DNA from 2 places in the Actinomadura rugatobispora genome. Region 1 is predicted to be linked to the other one. Evidence: riboswitches for the same ligand, from Rfam matches in the RefSeq annotation. Region 1 holds a riboswitch; the other holds the start of a gene.
What was found. A riboswitch is a leader RNA that binds a small molecule or an ion and turns the genes downstream of it on or off. The one in region 1 is predicted to bind ZMP and ZTP.

Region 1 (6,906 bases):
GCGTCAGGATGAGGGCGCCGCCGCCGAGCCACAGCGCCCGCCGTCCCGCGCGCCGGGCGTCGTCGTCCTTGCCCGCGGGGCCGCCGGCGGCGGGGGCGGTGTCCCGGCCGATCCCGCCGTCGCCCTGTCCCGGCTGCTCACTCAACGTTCCGTCCTCCCGATGCCGACCTCTGGTGCGAATGCCGCCGCGCCGAACAGGGCCGATAGGCTTTGTGGCGGCCGGTCAGGCCACCGTGCCCGGACCGCCCCCGGTCCGCGCCCGCGGTAGGCCCGCCGCCGGTCCGACGTCCACCAGCACCGTCCACCAAGGAGTCATGGTGTCCGCCCGGCTCGTCGTCCTCGTCTCCGGCGCGGGGACCAACCTACAGGCGCTGCTCGACGCGTGCGCGGATCCAGCCTACGGGGCCCAGGTGGTAGCCGTGGGCGCCGACCGCGACGACACCGGCGGTGTGCGGCGCGCGGAGGGCGCCGGACTGCCCACGTTCACGGTCCGCATCCCCGACTTCGCCGACCGCGCCGCCTGGGACGCGGCGCTCACCGAGGCCATCGCCGCGCACGAGCCCGACCTGGTCGTCTCCGCCGGCTTCATGAAGATCCTCGGCCCGGCGTTCCTGGCCCGCTTCGGCGGCCGCACGATCAACACCCATCCCGCGCTGCTGCCCTCCTTCCCGGGCGCGCACGCCGTGCGGGACGCCCTGGCGTACGGGGTCAAGCTCACGGGCTGTACGGTGCACCTCGTCGACGAAGGCGTGGACACCGGACCCGTCATCGCCCAGGAGGCCGTGCCCGTTCGCTGGCACGACGATGAAGAGAGCCTCCATGAGCGCATCAAGCAGGTGGAGCGCCGGCTCATGGTCGAGGTCGTGGGCCGGCTGGCCCGCGACGGCTGGACCGCCCAGGGCCGGCGGGTCTCCATGAAGTGCAGGACCTGTAACACGTCCGCAGACGATGAGGGGAGCCCGGCCGGTGAGCCAGGTCGCGAATGATGCCGGGGGCACCGCCCCCGGCAGGGTGCCGAGCGATTCTGGGGGGGCGACCCCCCAGGCCCCCCGGCAAGTGCCGGTTAAGCGCGCACTGATCAGCGTGTATGACAAGACGGGCCTGGAGGAGCTGGCCAAGGGCCTGCACGAGGCCGGCGTCGAGATCGTCTCGACCGGCTCCACGGCGGGCCGCATCGCCGCCGCCGGGGTGCCGGTGATGAAGGTGGAGAAGCTCACCGGCTTCCCCGAGTGCCTGGACGGCCGGGTCAAGACCCTGCACCCCAAGGTGCACGCGGGCCTGCTGGCCGACCGGCGCAAGGACGACCACCTCCAGCAGCTCGACGACCTCGGCGTCGAGCCGTTCGACCTGGCGGTGGTGAACCTCTACCCGTTCTCCGAGACCGTCGCCTCCGGCGCCGCGCCGGACGACTGCGTCGAGCAGATCGACATCGGCGGCCCCACCATGGTCCGCGCCGCCGCCAAGAACCACGCCAGCGTGGCCGTGGTCGTCGACCCGGCCGGCTACCCGGCGGTGCTCGAGGCCGCCCGCGCCGGCGGCTTCACGCTGGACGAGCGGCGCCGCCTGGCGGCCCGCGCGTTCGCCCACACCGCCGCCTACGACGTGGCCGTGGCCTCCTGGTTCGCCGGCGAGTACGCGCCCGACGCGACCGCCGCGCAGACGCAGTGGCCCGACTTCCTGGGCGCCGCCTGGGAGCGGTCCGCCGTGCTGCGGTACGGGGAGAACCCGCACCAGCGCGCCGCGCTCTACACCGCCGGCACCGGCGGGCTGGCCGGGGCCGAGCAGCTGCACGGCAAGGAGATGTCGTACAACAACTACGTCGACTCCGACGCCGCCCGCCGCGCCGCCTACGACTTCGCCGAGCCCGCCGTCGCGATCATCAAGCACGCCAACCCGTGCGGCATCGCGATCGGCGCCGACGTGGCCGAGGCGCACCGCAGGGCGCACGAGTGCGACCCGGTGTCGGCCTACGGCGGCGTGATCGCGGTCAACCGGCCGGTGACCGCGGCGATGGCCGAGCAGGTCGCCGACGTCTTCACCGAGGTGCTGGTGGCCCCCGGGTTCGAGGACGCCGCGCTGGAGATCCTCACCCGCAAGAAGAACATCCGGCTGCTGCGCTGCCCCGAGGGCCCGTCCGACCCGGTGGAGTTCCGCCGGATCGACGGCGGTGTGCTGCTGCAGACCGTCGACCAGGTGGGCGAGCCCGGCGACGACCCGTCCGGCTGGGACCTCAAGGCGGGGACGCCCGCGGACGAGGCCACGCTGCGCGACCTGGCGTTCGCGTGGAAGGCGTGCCGGTCGGTGAAGTCCAACGCGATCCTGCTGGCCGCGGGCGGCGCCACGGTCGGCGTCGGCATGGGCCAGGTGAACCGGGTCGACTCGGCCCGGCTGGCGGTGTCGCGGGCCGGTGAGGAGCGGGCCGCCGCGGCGGTGGGCGCGTCCGACGCCTTCTTCCCGTTCCCCGACGGCCTGGAGGTGCTGGCTCAGGCGGGCGTGCGGGCGATCGTCGAACCGGGCGGCTCGATCCGCGACGAGGACGTGATCGCGGCCGCCGAGAAGGCCGGGATCACCCTGTACTTCACCGGAGTCCGGCACTTCTTCCACTGACCGCCGGGTCCGCCGCCCCCGGGATTCCGCGTGCTCCGGCACGGGAATCCCGGGGGTTTTCGCCGATCATGGGCGGTTTTACGGTTTCTGGTTGGTACCCTCTGGCGGGTCGCGCGCCTCTCCTTCCCCGGACTTCCCCGGACCCGGCCCTGCGCGACCCGTCTCTCTCATGGAGCCCCGTCTATGGACGTCCTGGTGACCCTGCTGCTGGCGAGCGTGACGCAGACCGCCACCCTGCTCGCCGAGTCCCGCCAGATGATCGGCCTCGCCGCCGCCATCCTGGCCGCGATGCTGGCCGCCCAGATCGGCTGGCACGGCACCGACCGCCTGCTCGCCTGGAAGTCCCGCCCCGACGAGGACTGAGCCGACGGGCGCGGAGAGCGTCGATAGACTGGCCGGGACGCGACTGGCGCGGTCAAGGTGGACTCGACCACCGGGGAGCGAACACAGTCCGGACACCGCGCGCCTGGGTGGACGGCATCCGAGCCGGGATCGGGGACGCCCGGGAAGGCTCCCGGCCAGATCAGCGCGGAGGAACAGATGACGGCACAGATCCTGGACGGCAAGGCCACCGCGGCGGAGATCCGGGCCGACCTCAAGGTACGGGTCGAGGCGCTGCGCGAGCGCGGCGTGACCGTCGGCCTCGGCACCGTCCTGGTGGGCGACGACCCCGGCAGCACCGCCTACGTCAACATGAAGCACCGCGACTGCGCCGAGGTCGGGATCGAGAGCATCCGCCGCGACCTGCCCGCCGACGCCACGCAGGACGACGTCGAACGCGCCGTCGCCGAGCTCAACGACGACCCCGCCTGCACCGGCTACATCGTCCAGCTGCCCCTCCCCAAGGGCCTGGACGAGCAGCGCGTGCTGGAGCGCATCGACCCGCTCAAGGACGCCGACGGCCTCCACCCGATCAACCTCGGCCGCCTCGTCCTGATGCAGCCCGCGCCGCTGCCGTGCACGCCGAAGGGCATCGTCGAGCTGCTGCGCCGCTTCGACGTCCCGCTGCGCGGCGCCGAGGTCACCGTGATCGGCCGCGGCGTGACCGTGGGCCGCCCGCTCGGGCTCCTCCTCACCCGGCGCAGCGAGAACGCCACCGTGACCCTGTGCCACACCGGCACCCGCGACCTGGCCGCGCACACCCGCGAGGCCGACATCGTCGTCGCCGCCGCCGGCGTCCCCGGCCTGATCACCGCGGACCTCGTCAAGCCCGGCGCCGCCGTCCTGGACGTCGGCGTCTCCCGGGTCGACGGCAAGCTCGCCGGCGACGTCGCCGCCGAGGTCCGCGAGACGGCGGGCTGGGTCGCGCCCAACCCGGGCGGGGTCGGCCCCATGACCCGCGCCATGCTCCTGTCGAACGTCGTCGAGGCCGCCGAGCGCGCCTCCGCCTGACCCCGCGGCGAACCCACCCACACGTACGGGGCCGCGTGACGCGGCCCCGTACGGGTGGCGTGGCGACCGCCCCTCGTTGGCGCTACCCGGGGCGGGGCGGTCGCACGGTCACATCAGCTGGCCCGGCGCCCCGCCGCCGTCGTCGCCGGCCGGCCCGGTGCGGTGACGTGGCCCGGGGCGTGCGGGCCCCCCGGGCGGCGGACTTCCGGGCCGCGGCTCCGCGCGGCGTCCATCGGCGGCCGGTTCTGCTGCGGTACGTGCACCGGCGGCAGTGGCCTGACCAGACCCATCGCGATGACCTCGTTGGCCAGCCGGGTGCGCCGGTTGGCGCCCTCGGGGATGCGGAACTTCTGGTAGAGCCGCAACAGGTGCTGCTTGACCGCGGCCTCGGTGACGACCAGGTCGGCGGCGATCTCCCGTGCGGTGGCGGGTGCGACGAACGCCTCGTCCGACAGCGCCGGACGGCACAGCGAGGTCAGCACGTCCACCTCGCGGCGGGTGAGCTCCGGAGCCACGGCACGCCGCAGCTCGACGTCCGGATCGACCTCCTCCCGGGGGATGCCCCCCATCCGGCAGCGCGCCGTGCCGAAGCTGACGACATCACCGTCCTCCAGGACTCTGCGGGCGATCGGGCGGCCATTGACACGGGTCCCGTTACGGGACAGTCCCATGTCGACGACGTACACGTACGGGCCGCGCCGAACGATCTCTGCGTGCAATCGGGACACACTCGGGTCGTCGAGGCGGATGTCGACTCCCCGCCCTCGCCCGACCGTCGTGACGTCGGGGCGCAGCGGCACCACCAGCCCGCTGTCCTCGATCCGCATGAACGGCCCCTCCACGGCAGTCCTCCCAGCTAGTTAGCGACCCCTGTCTGGCGGGTTACCCGGCCGCGTACCCGTCACACCCTCCTACTGGCCGGTAGGACCGATGCCACAAGGCATGTGGCGTCCATCAGGACGTTCTGGGCCCCATCCGTCACGCTCCTGGAGTGAAGAGATTGCGGCCTGGACGGTAAAGTTGGAAGAAATCTCCCGTCAAGAGGGCCCCTTCTCCGGCAGATATCACGGGCCGACGCGCCCGGGGCCGGAACCGGCTACGGTCGGTCGTATGAGCACCGAGTTGCGCCGAAGGCGGCGCAAGGCCCCCACGCGCAGGGGAACCGGACCGCACTGGCTGGGCCGGCTGCCCTATCTGATCGTCCTCAGCGGCGTGACGGCCGGGCTGGTGCTGTGCTTCTTCCACTACTTCCGCAAGGGCTCGGTACTGATCGCCGCGGCGCTGCTGTTCGGCGCGCTGGCCCGGCTGCTGCTGCCCGAGGCCCAGCTCGGCATGCTGGCGGTGCGGAGCCGCTCCATCGACTGCTGGACGCTGGTGTTCCTCGGCGAGGCGGTCGCCTTCGTCGCGCTCAGCGTCCCGCCCATGAACAAGACGGGACTGGTCGTGGCCGCGGCGTTCGGCCTGCTCATCGCCGTGGTGTTCGTGGTGCGGGGCGTCCGTTTCCTGCTGTCGCAACGCGGCGGAGCGCGCGGTGCGCCGCGCGGTGCGCCCGGCGGCGTACCCCCCGGGTCAAGCCCAGGTCGAGGCCAGGTCTAGACCTCCGTCGCCTCTCGGATAGCCTTCGCAGTTGAGCCTTACAAGGACTGCTGGCCGGTGTAGGAAAGGGACAGCAACAGCATGCCCAAGATCAAAGTAGCGGGCCCCGTCGTCGAGCTCGACGGCGACGAAATGACCCGGATCATCTGGAAATTCATCAAGGACCAGCTGATCCTGCCTTACCTCGACGTCGATCTGAAGTACTACGACCTCGGGATCGAGCACCGCGACGCCACCGACGACCAGGTGACGATCGACGCCGCGAACGCCATCAAGACCCACGGGGTCGGCGTCAAGTGCGCCACCATCACCCCCGACGAGGCGCGCGTCGAAGAGTTCGGCCTGAAGAAGATGTGGCGTTCCCCCAATGGAACGATCCGCAACATCCTCGGCGGCGTGGTGTTCCGCGAGCCGATCGTCACCTCCAACATCCCGCGGCTGGTGCCCGGCTGGACCAAGCCGATCATCATCGGCCGTCATGCCCACGGCGACCAGTACCGCGCCACCGACTTCGTGGTGCCGGGCCCGGGCACGGTGACGATCACCTACACGCCCGACGGCGAGGGCGAGCCGATGGAGTTCGAGGTCGCCAAGTTCCCCGGCGGCGGCATCGCGATGGGGATGTACAACTTCGACGACTCGATCCGGGACTTCGCCCGGACCACCATGCGGTACGCGCTCAACCGCGAGATGCCGCTGTACATGTCGACGAAGAACACGATCCTCAAGGCCTACGACGGCCGGTTCAAGGACATCTTCCAGGAGATCTTCGACACCGAGTTCAAGGCCGAGTTCGAGGCGAAGAACCTCACCTACGAGCACCGGCTCATCGACGACATGGTCGCCGCCGCGCTCAAGTGGGAGGGCGGCTTCGTCTGGGCCGCCAAGAACTACGACGGCGACGTCCAGTCCGACACCCTCGCGCAGGGCTTCGGCTCGCTCGGCCTGATGACCTCCGTGCTGATGACCCCGGACGGCAAGACCGTCGAGGCCGAGGCCGCGCACGGCACCGTCACCCGCCACTACCGGCAGCACCAGCAGGGCAAGCCGACCTCCACCAACCCGATCGCGTCCATCTTCGCGTGGACCCGGGGCCTGGAGCACCGCGGCAAGCTCGACAACCAGCCCGAAGTCACTGATTTCGCCCGCAAGCTGGAGCAGGTCTGCATCGAGACCGTCGAGGGCGGCCAGATGACCAAGGACCTGGCCCTGCTCGTCGGCGACTCGACTCCCTTCCTGACGACGCAGGAGTTCCTCGAGGCCCTGGACACCAACCTCCAGAAGAAGGTCAACGGCTAGTATCGGGCCGTG
Region 2 (6,906 bases), 3.5 Mb from region 1:
GCGGACGCCGACCACGACGTGGTTCCCGCCGACGCGATCCCCGCCGACCGGATCGGCCTCGACATCGGCCCCGAGTCGGGCAAGCACTTCGCCTCCCGGCTCGGCGACGCCGCGACCATCTTCTGGAACGGCCCGATGGGCGTGTTCGAGATGGAGCCGTACTCCCACGGCACCCGCGCGGTCGCGCAGGGCCTGCTGGGCTCCGGCGCGTTCACCGTCGTCGGCGGCGGCGACTCGGCCGCGGCGGTCCGGCAGCTCGGCTTCGACGAGAACGGCTTCTCCCACATCTCCACCGGCGGCGGCGCCAGCCTCGAGTACCTCGAGGGCAAGACGCTCCCCGGCCTGCAGGCTCTGGAGGACTGACGCATGGCCCCCAAGAACCCCGCTTCCAAGAACACCGGCCGCAAGCCGCTGATGGCCGGCAACTGGAAGATGAACATCAACCACCTGGAGGCCATCAAGCTGGTGCAGCAGCTGGCCTTCGGGCTCAAGGAGGCCGACTTCGAGGCGGTGGACGTGGCCGTGCTGCCGCCGTTCACCGACCTGCGCTCGGTGCAGACGCTGGTGGACGCCGACAAGCTGGCCATCGCCTACGGCTCGCAGGACGTCTCCGCGCACGCCTCCGGCGCCTACACCGGCGAGGTCTCCGGCGCGATGCTGGCCAAGCTGGGCTGCTCGTACGCGACGGTCGGCCACTCCGAGCGCCGCCAGTACCACGGCGAGGACGAGGCCCTGGTCAACGCCAAGGCCAAGGCCGCCATCGCCAACGAGATCACCCCGATCGTGTGCGTGGGCGAGGGCCTGGAAGTCCGCCGCGAGGGCCGCCACGTCGAGCACACCCTGGGCCAGGTGGACGGCGCGCTGGAGAAGATCCCGGCCGACCAGGCCCGCGCCCTGGTGATCGCCTACGAGCCGGTCTGGGCGATCGGGACCGGCGAGGTCGCCACCCCCGACGACGCCCAGGAGGTCTGCGCCGCGATCCGGGGACGGCTCGCCGAGCTGTACGACACCGAGGTCGCCGGTGAGACGCGTATCCTGTACGGGGGCTCGGTCAAGGGCTCGAACATCGCCGGGATCATGGCGCGGTCCGATGTGGACGGCGCTCTGGTCGGCGGGGCGAGCCTGGACCCGGGTGAATTCATCAAGATCTGCCGTTTCCGGGACCTGCCGGTCTCGGTCTGATCGCGGGCCGGGCGTACCGTCCCGGACGGCGCTCCGAGCTGGTCAGTTCTGATCAATTCGGTCGCGGTACGGGGATTCTTGCCGAACCAACGGGAAGTTCGTCGTACCCTTCCGTACTGACGGGCCGACCGTTCGGCCCGCGATCGCGTCCGCGAACAGAACGTTCCCTGAACACGAAGCCGAACATGAAGCGCCCCGCCGCCGCGGGGTCGGCCGGAAGAGGCGTACAACAGTGATCATCGCAGCGTCCGCAGTGCTCATCCTCACCAGCCTGCTCATGGTGGTCCTCGTGCTCGCGCACAAGGGCAAGGGCGGGGGCCTGTCGGACATGTTCGGCGGCGGCGTCACCTCGTCCCTGGGCGGGTCGTCGGTGGTCGAGCGCAACCTGGACCGGCTGACCGTCGCCACCGGCGTCATCTGGTTCGCCTCGATCATCGTGCTCGGGCTGCTGTTCAAGAGCAAGGGCGTCGGCTGAGCAGGCCGTGACACAGCGAAATGTCCCGCCGCGTGGTCAGTGCGGCGCGGACGCACACGAACGAGGAGTGAATCCGTGGGTAGTGGAAACGCGATTCGGGGCAGCCGGGTCGGCGCCGGTCCGATGGGGGAGGCCGAGCGCGGAGACGCGGCCCCCAGGGTCTGGGTGACCTTCTACTGCGCCAACCGGCACGAGACCCGCCCCAGTTTCGCGACCGACGTCGCCGTTCCCGACACCTGGGACTGCCCGCGCTGCGGGTTCCCGGCGGGCCAGGACTCCGCCAACCCCCCGGCTCCGCCCAAGACCGAGCCGTACAAGACGCACCTGGCGTACGTGAAGGAGCGGCGCAGCGACGAGGACGGCGAGGCCATCCTCGAGGAGGCGCTGGCCAAGCTCCGCGAGAAGCGCGCCAAGGTCAAGGCCGCCATGGAGGCCGCCCGGGTCTGAGCCCCCGCGTTCTCCCGCCACCAGGTCGGCGCCCTCGCACGATCTGGACAGCCCGGTTTCCCGTAGGGGAGCCGGGCTTTACGCGTCCCCGGCGGCGGCCTTCGCAGCGGTCGTCGGGGCGGTCTTCGCGGTGCTCTCCGCGGCTGCCGGGGCCGCGTCCGCGCCGTCCGGGAGCGCTCCTTCCCGAAGCACGGGGGCGGTGCGGCGGGCGAGCCGCCGGCCGAGGCGCTGCAGCGGCGCCTCGATCCACCGGTAGGTGAGGTGGCTCACCAGCAGCACCGCGACCAGGTACGGGACGAGCAGCAGCGGCGCGTCGGCGCGGGGCCGCCCGATCGTGATGTCGGAGACGATCAGCAGCACCGGATGCACCAGGTACACCGAATAGCTGATCAGGCCGAGCCGGGTGAGCCAGCGCGGGACGCGGCGGCGGCGCAGCGCCATGCCGAGCGCGAACACCAGCGCGGTGACCAGGATGCCGATCGTCCAGGCGCGCTTGAGGACGAACTCGGTCTGCCCCGGCGCGTACACGGTGATGTGCCACAGCCCGCCGCCGATCGCCGCGGCCAGCACGGCGGTCACGGCGACGGCGGCGGCGCGCACGCTGATCTGGCCGCGCTCGGCCCGGTGGATGGCGGTGCCGGCGAACATCACCGCGAGCAGGGCCAGGCCCTCCCACGCCTCGACGCGCGCGTTGCCCAGCAGCAGCACGGCCGCCAGCGCCCCGCCGAGCAGCGCGCCCGTCCGGGCGAGCCGGGTCCGCGACGAGCAGGCCAGCGCGATCGCCGCGGCCATGACGAGCGCGGCGGTCACCGCGACGGTGGTGATGCCGTGGTCCCGCGACAGCGCCGCGGTGGGCAGCAGGACGCCCAGTCCCAGCGCGGCCACGGCCAGCGCGGTGGCGATGGAGGCCGAGTGCCGGTCGAGGCGGCCCAGCGCGAACAGCGCCACCACCAGCAGATAGAAGATCATCTCGTAGGACAGCGTCCAGAGGACGTTGAGCGCGCTGGGCACCGCGAGCAGGTCCTGCATCATCGTCAGGTGCGCCGCGATCGCGCCGAGCGGATCGTAGGCCTCCCCGAGGCGCTGCCGGAGCGGCATCAGGCCGGTGACCGCCAGCAGCAGCGTGACGGCCAGCACCGCGAGCAGCAGCGGGTAGATCCGGAACAGCCGGCTGATCCAGAACCGCCGCGCCGATCCGGTGCGTTCCAGGGACGCGGGGATGATGTAGCCGCTGACGAGGAAGAACAGCAGCACGCCGCTGTTGCCCGGGTCCAGCCACCGCAGGATCTCGTGCCGGAACTGCGGGAGGTAGTGGTAGCAGCCGTGGTGGAGGGCCACCGCGATGGCCGCGATGCCGCGCAGCGCGTCCAGCCATCCCAGCCGCTCGGCCCCGGTGGGCGCCGGGGCGGGCCCGTTCTGCGGGGCGGCTCCGTCCGCCGGGCCTCCCGGGGGAGAGGTATCCGGCACCAATCGGGTGGGATGTCCGGTTTGCATTACCCGCCGACCTTAGTGGACCTTGTTCACCTCGTTCGCGCCGACCGGGGCGATCTCACCGGATGTTCAGCGAACTCTCAGTCAACGCGCGGCTTTCCCCGGCGCCGATACGGTTCTCTCGTGCCTTCATCCACGTCAGGGGAACCGCCGTTCTCGGTGTGGCTGCGCCCGGAGCGGGCGCGGCGGGACCGGCGGCTGAGCCGCGAGCGGATCGTCCGGGCCGCCGTGGCGCTGCTGGACGCCGAGGGCGTCCGCGGGCTGTCCATGCGCCGGGTGGCCGCCGACCTGGAGGTGACCGCCGGCTCCCTCTACTGGTACGTGACCACCAAGGACGAGCTGATGGAACTGGCCATGGACGAGGTCCTCGGCGAGGTCCTCGGCGAGGTCCTCGGTGAGGTGAGCGAGCGGGGCCCCGCGCCCGAGGGCGAGTGGCGGACGGCCCTGGAGCGCATGGCCCGCGGGCAGCGCGCGATGCTGCTGCGCCACCCCTGGATGCTGTCGGACCTGGCGTCCCAGCCCAATCTCGGCCCGAACGCGCTGGCCCTCGCCGACGCCGGGCTGCGGCTGCTGGCCACCGCGGGGTTCCGGGACGGCGAACTGGACGCGGCGCTGGCGGCGATCACCGACCATGTCGTCGGCGCGGTCGCCGCCGAGATCTCCTGGCGCACCGTGACCGAGCGCACCGGGGCGCGCGCCGGGGGCACGGCCGACTGGCGGGAGCGGGCGGGCGGCTTCCTGGAGCGGGTCGCCGAGGAGTACCCGCTGCTCGGCCGGCGGCTCGGTGCGGGCGGGCCGGTGGACCCGGGGGCCGAGTCGGAGCGGCGCTTCGCCTACGCGCTCGGCTGCCTGCTGGACGGTCTGGAGGCCCGCCGCGGCGGACGGCCCCCGGCCTAGCCGACCGGCGCTTCCGGGCGAGCGGCCGCCGGCGCCCGTGCCGGTCGGCGGCGGCCCGGTATGCTTGGCGGACGCGACTGGCGCAGTCAAGGTGGAGTCGACCACCGGGGAGCGAAGCACGTCCGCACACCGCGCGCCTGGGTGTACGGGCCCCGCAAGCCGGGGGTCCGCGCCGAGCGCACCGGTCCTCCGGCCGACCAGCAGGTTCGACCAGCAGGCTCGACCGGCACGGAGGCCGCCATGCACCAGCCGTCCCTTCCGCATCTCGCCGACCAGGACCCCGAACTCGCCGGACTGGTCGAGGCCGAGGCCCGCCGCCAGTTCGAGAAGATCAGGCTCATCGCCTCGGAGAACTACGTCTCGCCCGCCGTGCTGGAGGCCACCGGCTCGGTGCTGACCAACAAGTACTCCGAGGGCTACGCGGGCCGCCGCTACTACGAGGGCCAGCAGAACATCGACCCGATCGAGCTGCTGGCCGTCGAGCGGGCCAGGACGCTGTTCGGGGTGGAGCACGCCAACGTCCAGCCGTACTCGGGCTCGCCGGCCAACCTGGCCGTCTACATGGCCTTCCTGCGGCCCGGCGACACCGTCATGGGGCTGTCGCTGCCGATGGGCGGGCACCTCACGCACGGCTGGTCGGTGTCGGCGACCGGCAAGTGGTTCAACCCGGTCCGGTACGAGGTGCGCGCCGACACCGGCCGGGTCGACCTGGACGAGGTCCGCGACCTGGCGCTCAAGGAGCGGCCCAAGCTCATCTGGTGCGGCGGCACCGCGATCCCGCGCATGATCGACTTCGCCGGGTTCGCCGAGATCGCGCGCGAGGCGGGCGCGGTGCTGGCGGCCGACATCGCGCACATCGCGGGGCTGGTCGCCGGCGGCGCGCACCCGTCCCCGGCGGGGCACGCCGACGTGATCTCCACGACGACGCACAAGACGCTGCGCGGGCCGCGCGGGGCGATGGTGATGTCGACGGCCGAGCACGCCTCCGCGGTCGACAAGGCGGTCTTCCCCGGCCTGCAGGGCGGCCCGCACAACCACACGACCGCCGCGATCGCGGTCGCGCTGAAGGAGGCGGCCCGGCCCGACTTCTCCGCCTACGCCCACCGGATCGTCGCCAACGCCAAGGCGCTGGCGGAGGCGCTGCTGGAGCGCGGCTTCGACCTCATCTCCGGCGGCACCGACAACCACCTCATCCTCATCGACCTGACGAACAAGGGCGTACCGGGCAAGCCCGCGGCGCAGGCCCTCGACCGGGCCGGGATCGAGCTGAACCACAACGCGGTGCCGTTCGACCCGCGCAAGCCGTTCGACCCCTCCGGGCTGCGGGTGGGCACCGCCGCGATCACCACGCGCGGGCTGGAGCCCGGCCAGATGCCGCGCGTGGCGGCGTGGATCGACGACATCGTCCGGGCCACGGCGCGCGGGGAGGACGAGACGGCGGGGGAGGAGCGGCGCGTGGCGGCGGAGATCCGCGAGCTGCTGGCGGCCCACCCGATGCCGGGCTGGGCCCCGGCCCCCTGAGCCCCGGCTCCCCTCGCCGCGGAGCGCCCGGTCAGCGCGTCCGGGCCGCCCGGAACACGCTGATCATCCGCCAGGCGTCGGGGTCGGTGACGGCGACCTCGCCGAAGTCGCCGTACCGGGCGACCGGCTCCAGCGCGCCCGACAGCCGCACCGCCGCGTCCAGCTCGGTCGCGCTCCAGAACCGGTAGGGGACCACGTCCTGGACGACCCGGACCGGCCCGCCGCCCTCGGCGATGGTCATCGTGACGCGGTCGTCGGAGATCTGGGTGACGGGGTCGAGCCGGTCGGTCGGTTCGCCCCAGCGGACGGTGGCGCGCGCCTCGCCGCGCTCCACCGTCCACCCGGTGCTGGTGCTCGGCTCGTCGCCGAGCCGGTCGGCGGGATGCGACATCTCGACGATGTAGAGGCCGCCGCCGGCCAGGTGGGCGGCGGCCCGGTCGAGGTGCGCGGTGAAGGCGTCCAGGTCCATCAGGTGGGAGGTGGAGTCGAGCATGGTCACCACCAGGTCGAAGGTGCGCCCCAGGTCGAAGGCGGTCATGTCGTCCTGGACGACCTCCAGCTCGACCCCCTCGGCCTTGGCCCGCTCGGCGGCGTAGGCGCACATCGCCGGGTGCAGGTCCAGCGCGGTCGCCGCGACGCCGCGCCGGGCGAACTCGCGGGCGTGCTCGGCCGGGCCCGCCGCCAGCTCCAGCACGCGGCCGACCGGCCCGGCGGCCCCGGTGCGGTGCCGGGCGCACCAGCCCAGCAGCACGTCCACCTCGGCGGGCACGTCGCGGAACGAGCATGCCAGCTCGTAGGCCCAGGGATCGTCATAGATGCCGGTCACCCGGCCATCCTGTCACCCCCGCCGCCCCGCCCGGAGCGTCCCGGCCGGAGGGCGGGGCGCGGGGCGG

Region 2: it holds a riboswitch for ZMP and ZTP, as region 1 does, so the genes downstream of both, ACZ466_RS43350 (serine hydroxymethyltransferase) here and ACZ466_RS27795 (bifunctional methylenetetrahydrofolate dehydrogenase/methenyltetrahydrofolate cyclohydrolase) in region 1, are expected to answer to the same signal.

The regions. Positions count from the first base shown of each region.
Region 1 is NZ_AP029191.1:6,177,940-6,184,845, forward strand. It holds gene ACZ466_RS27775 (DUF4190 domain-containing protein) at 1-145, opposite strand, end outside; gene purN (phosphoribosylglycinamide formyltransferase) at 315-986, shown strand; gene purH (bifunctional phosphoribosylaminoimidazolecarboxamide formyltransferase/IMP cyclohydrolase) at 1,057-2,607, shown strand; gene ACZ466_RS27790 (hypothetical protein) at 2,791-2,970, shown strand; ZMP/ZTP riboswitch at 3,000-3,086, shown strand; gene ACZ466_RS27795 (bifunctional methylenetetrahydrofolate dehydrogenase/methenyltetrahydrofolate cyclohydrolase) at 3,148-3,999, shown strand; gene ACZ466_RS27800 (FHA domain-containing protein) at 4,113-4,841, opposite strand; gene ACZ466_RS27805 (DUF3017 domain-containing protein) at 5,110-5,595, shown strand; gene ACZ466_RS27810 (NADP-dependent isocitrate dehydrogenase) at 5,677-6,894, shown strand.
Region 2 is NZ_AP029191.1:9,628,922-9,635,827, forward strand. It holds gene ACZ466_RS43320 (phosphoglycerate kinase) at 1-363, shown strand, start outside; gene tpiA (triose-phosphate isomerase) at 367-1,182, shown strand; gene secG (preprotein translocase subunit SecG) at 1,415-1,657, shown strand; gene ACZ466_RS43335 (RNA polymerase-binding protein RbpA) at 1,733-2,104, shown strand; gene ACZ466_RS43340 (acyltransferase family protein) at 2,183-3,571, opposite strand; gene ACZ466_RS43345 (TetR/AcrR family transcriptional regulator) at 3,719-4,492, shown strand; ZMP/ZTP riboswitch at 4,556-4,642, shown strand; gene ACZ466_RS43350 (serine hydroxymethyltransferase) at 4,733-6,013, shown strand; gene ACZ466_RS43355 (class I SAM-dependent methyltransferase) at 6,045-6,839, opposite strand; gene ACZ466_RS43360 (GNAT family N-acetyltransferase) at 6,852-6,906, opposite strand, start outside.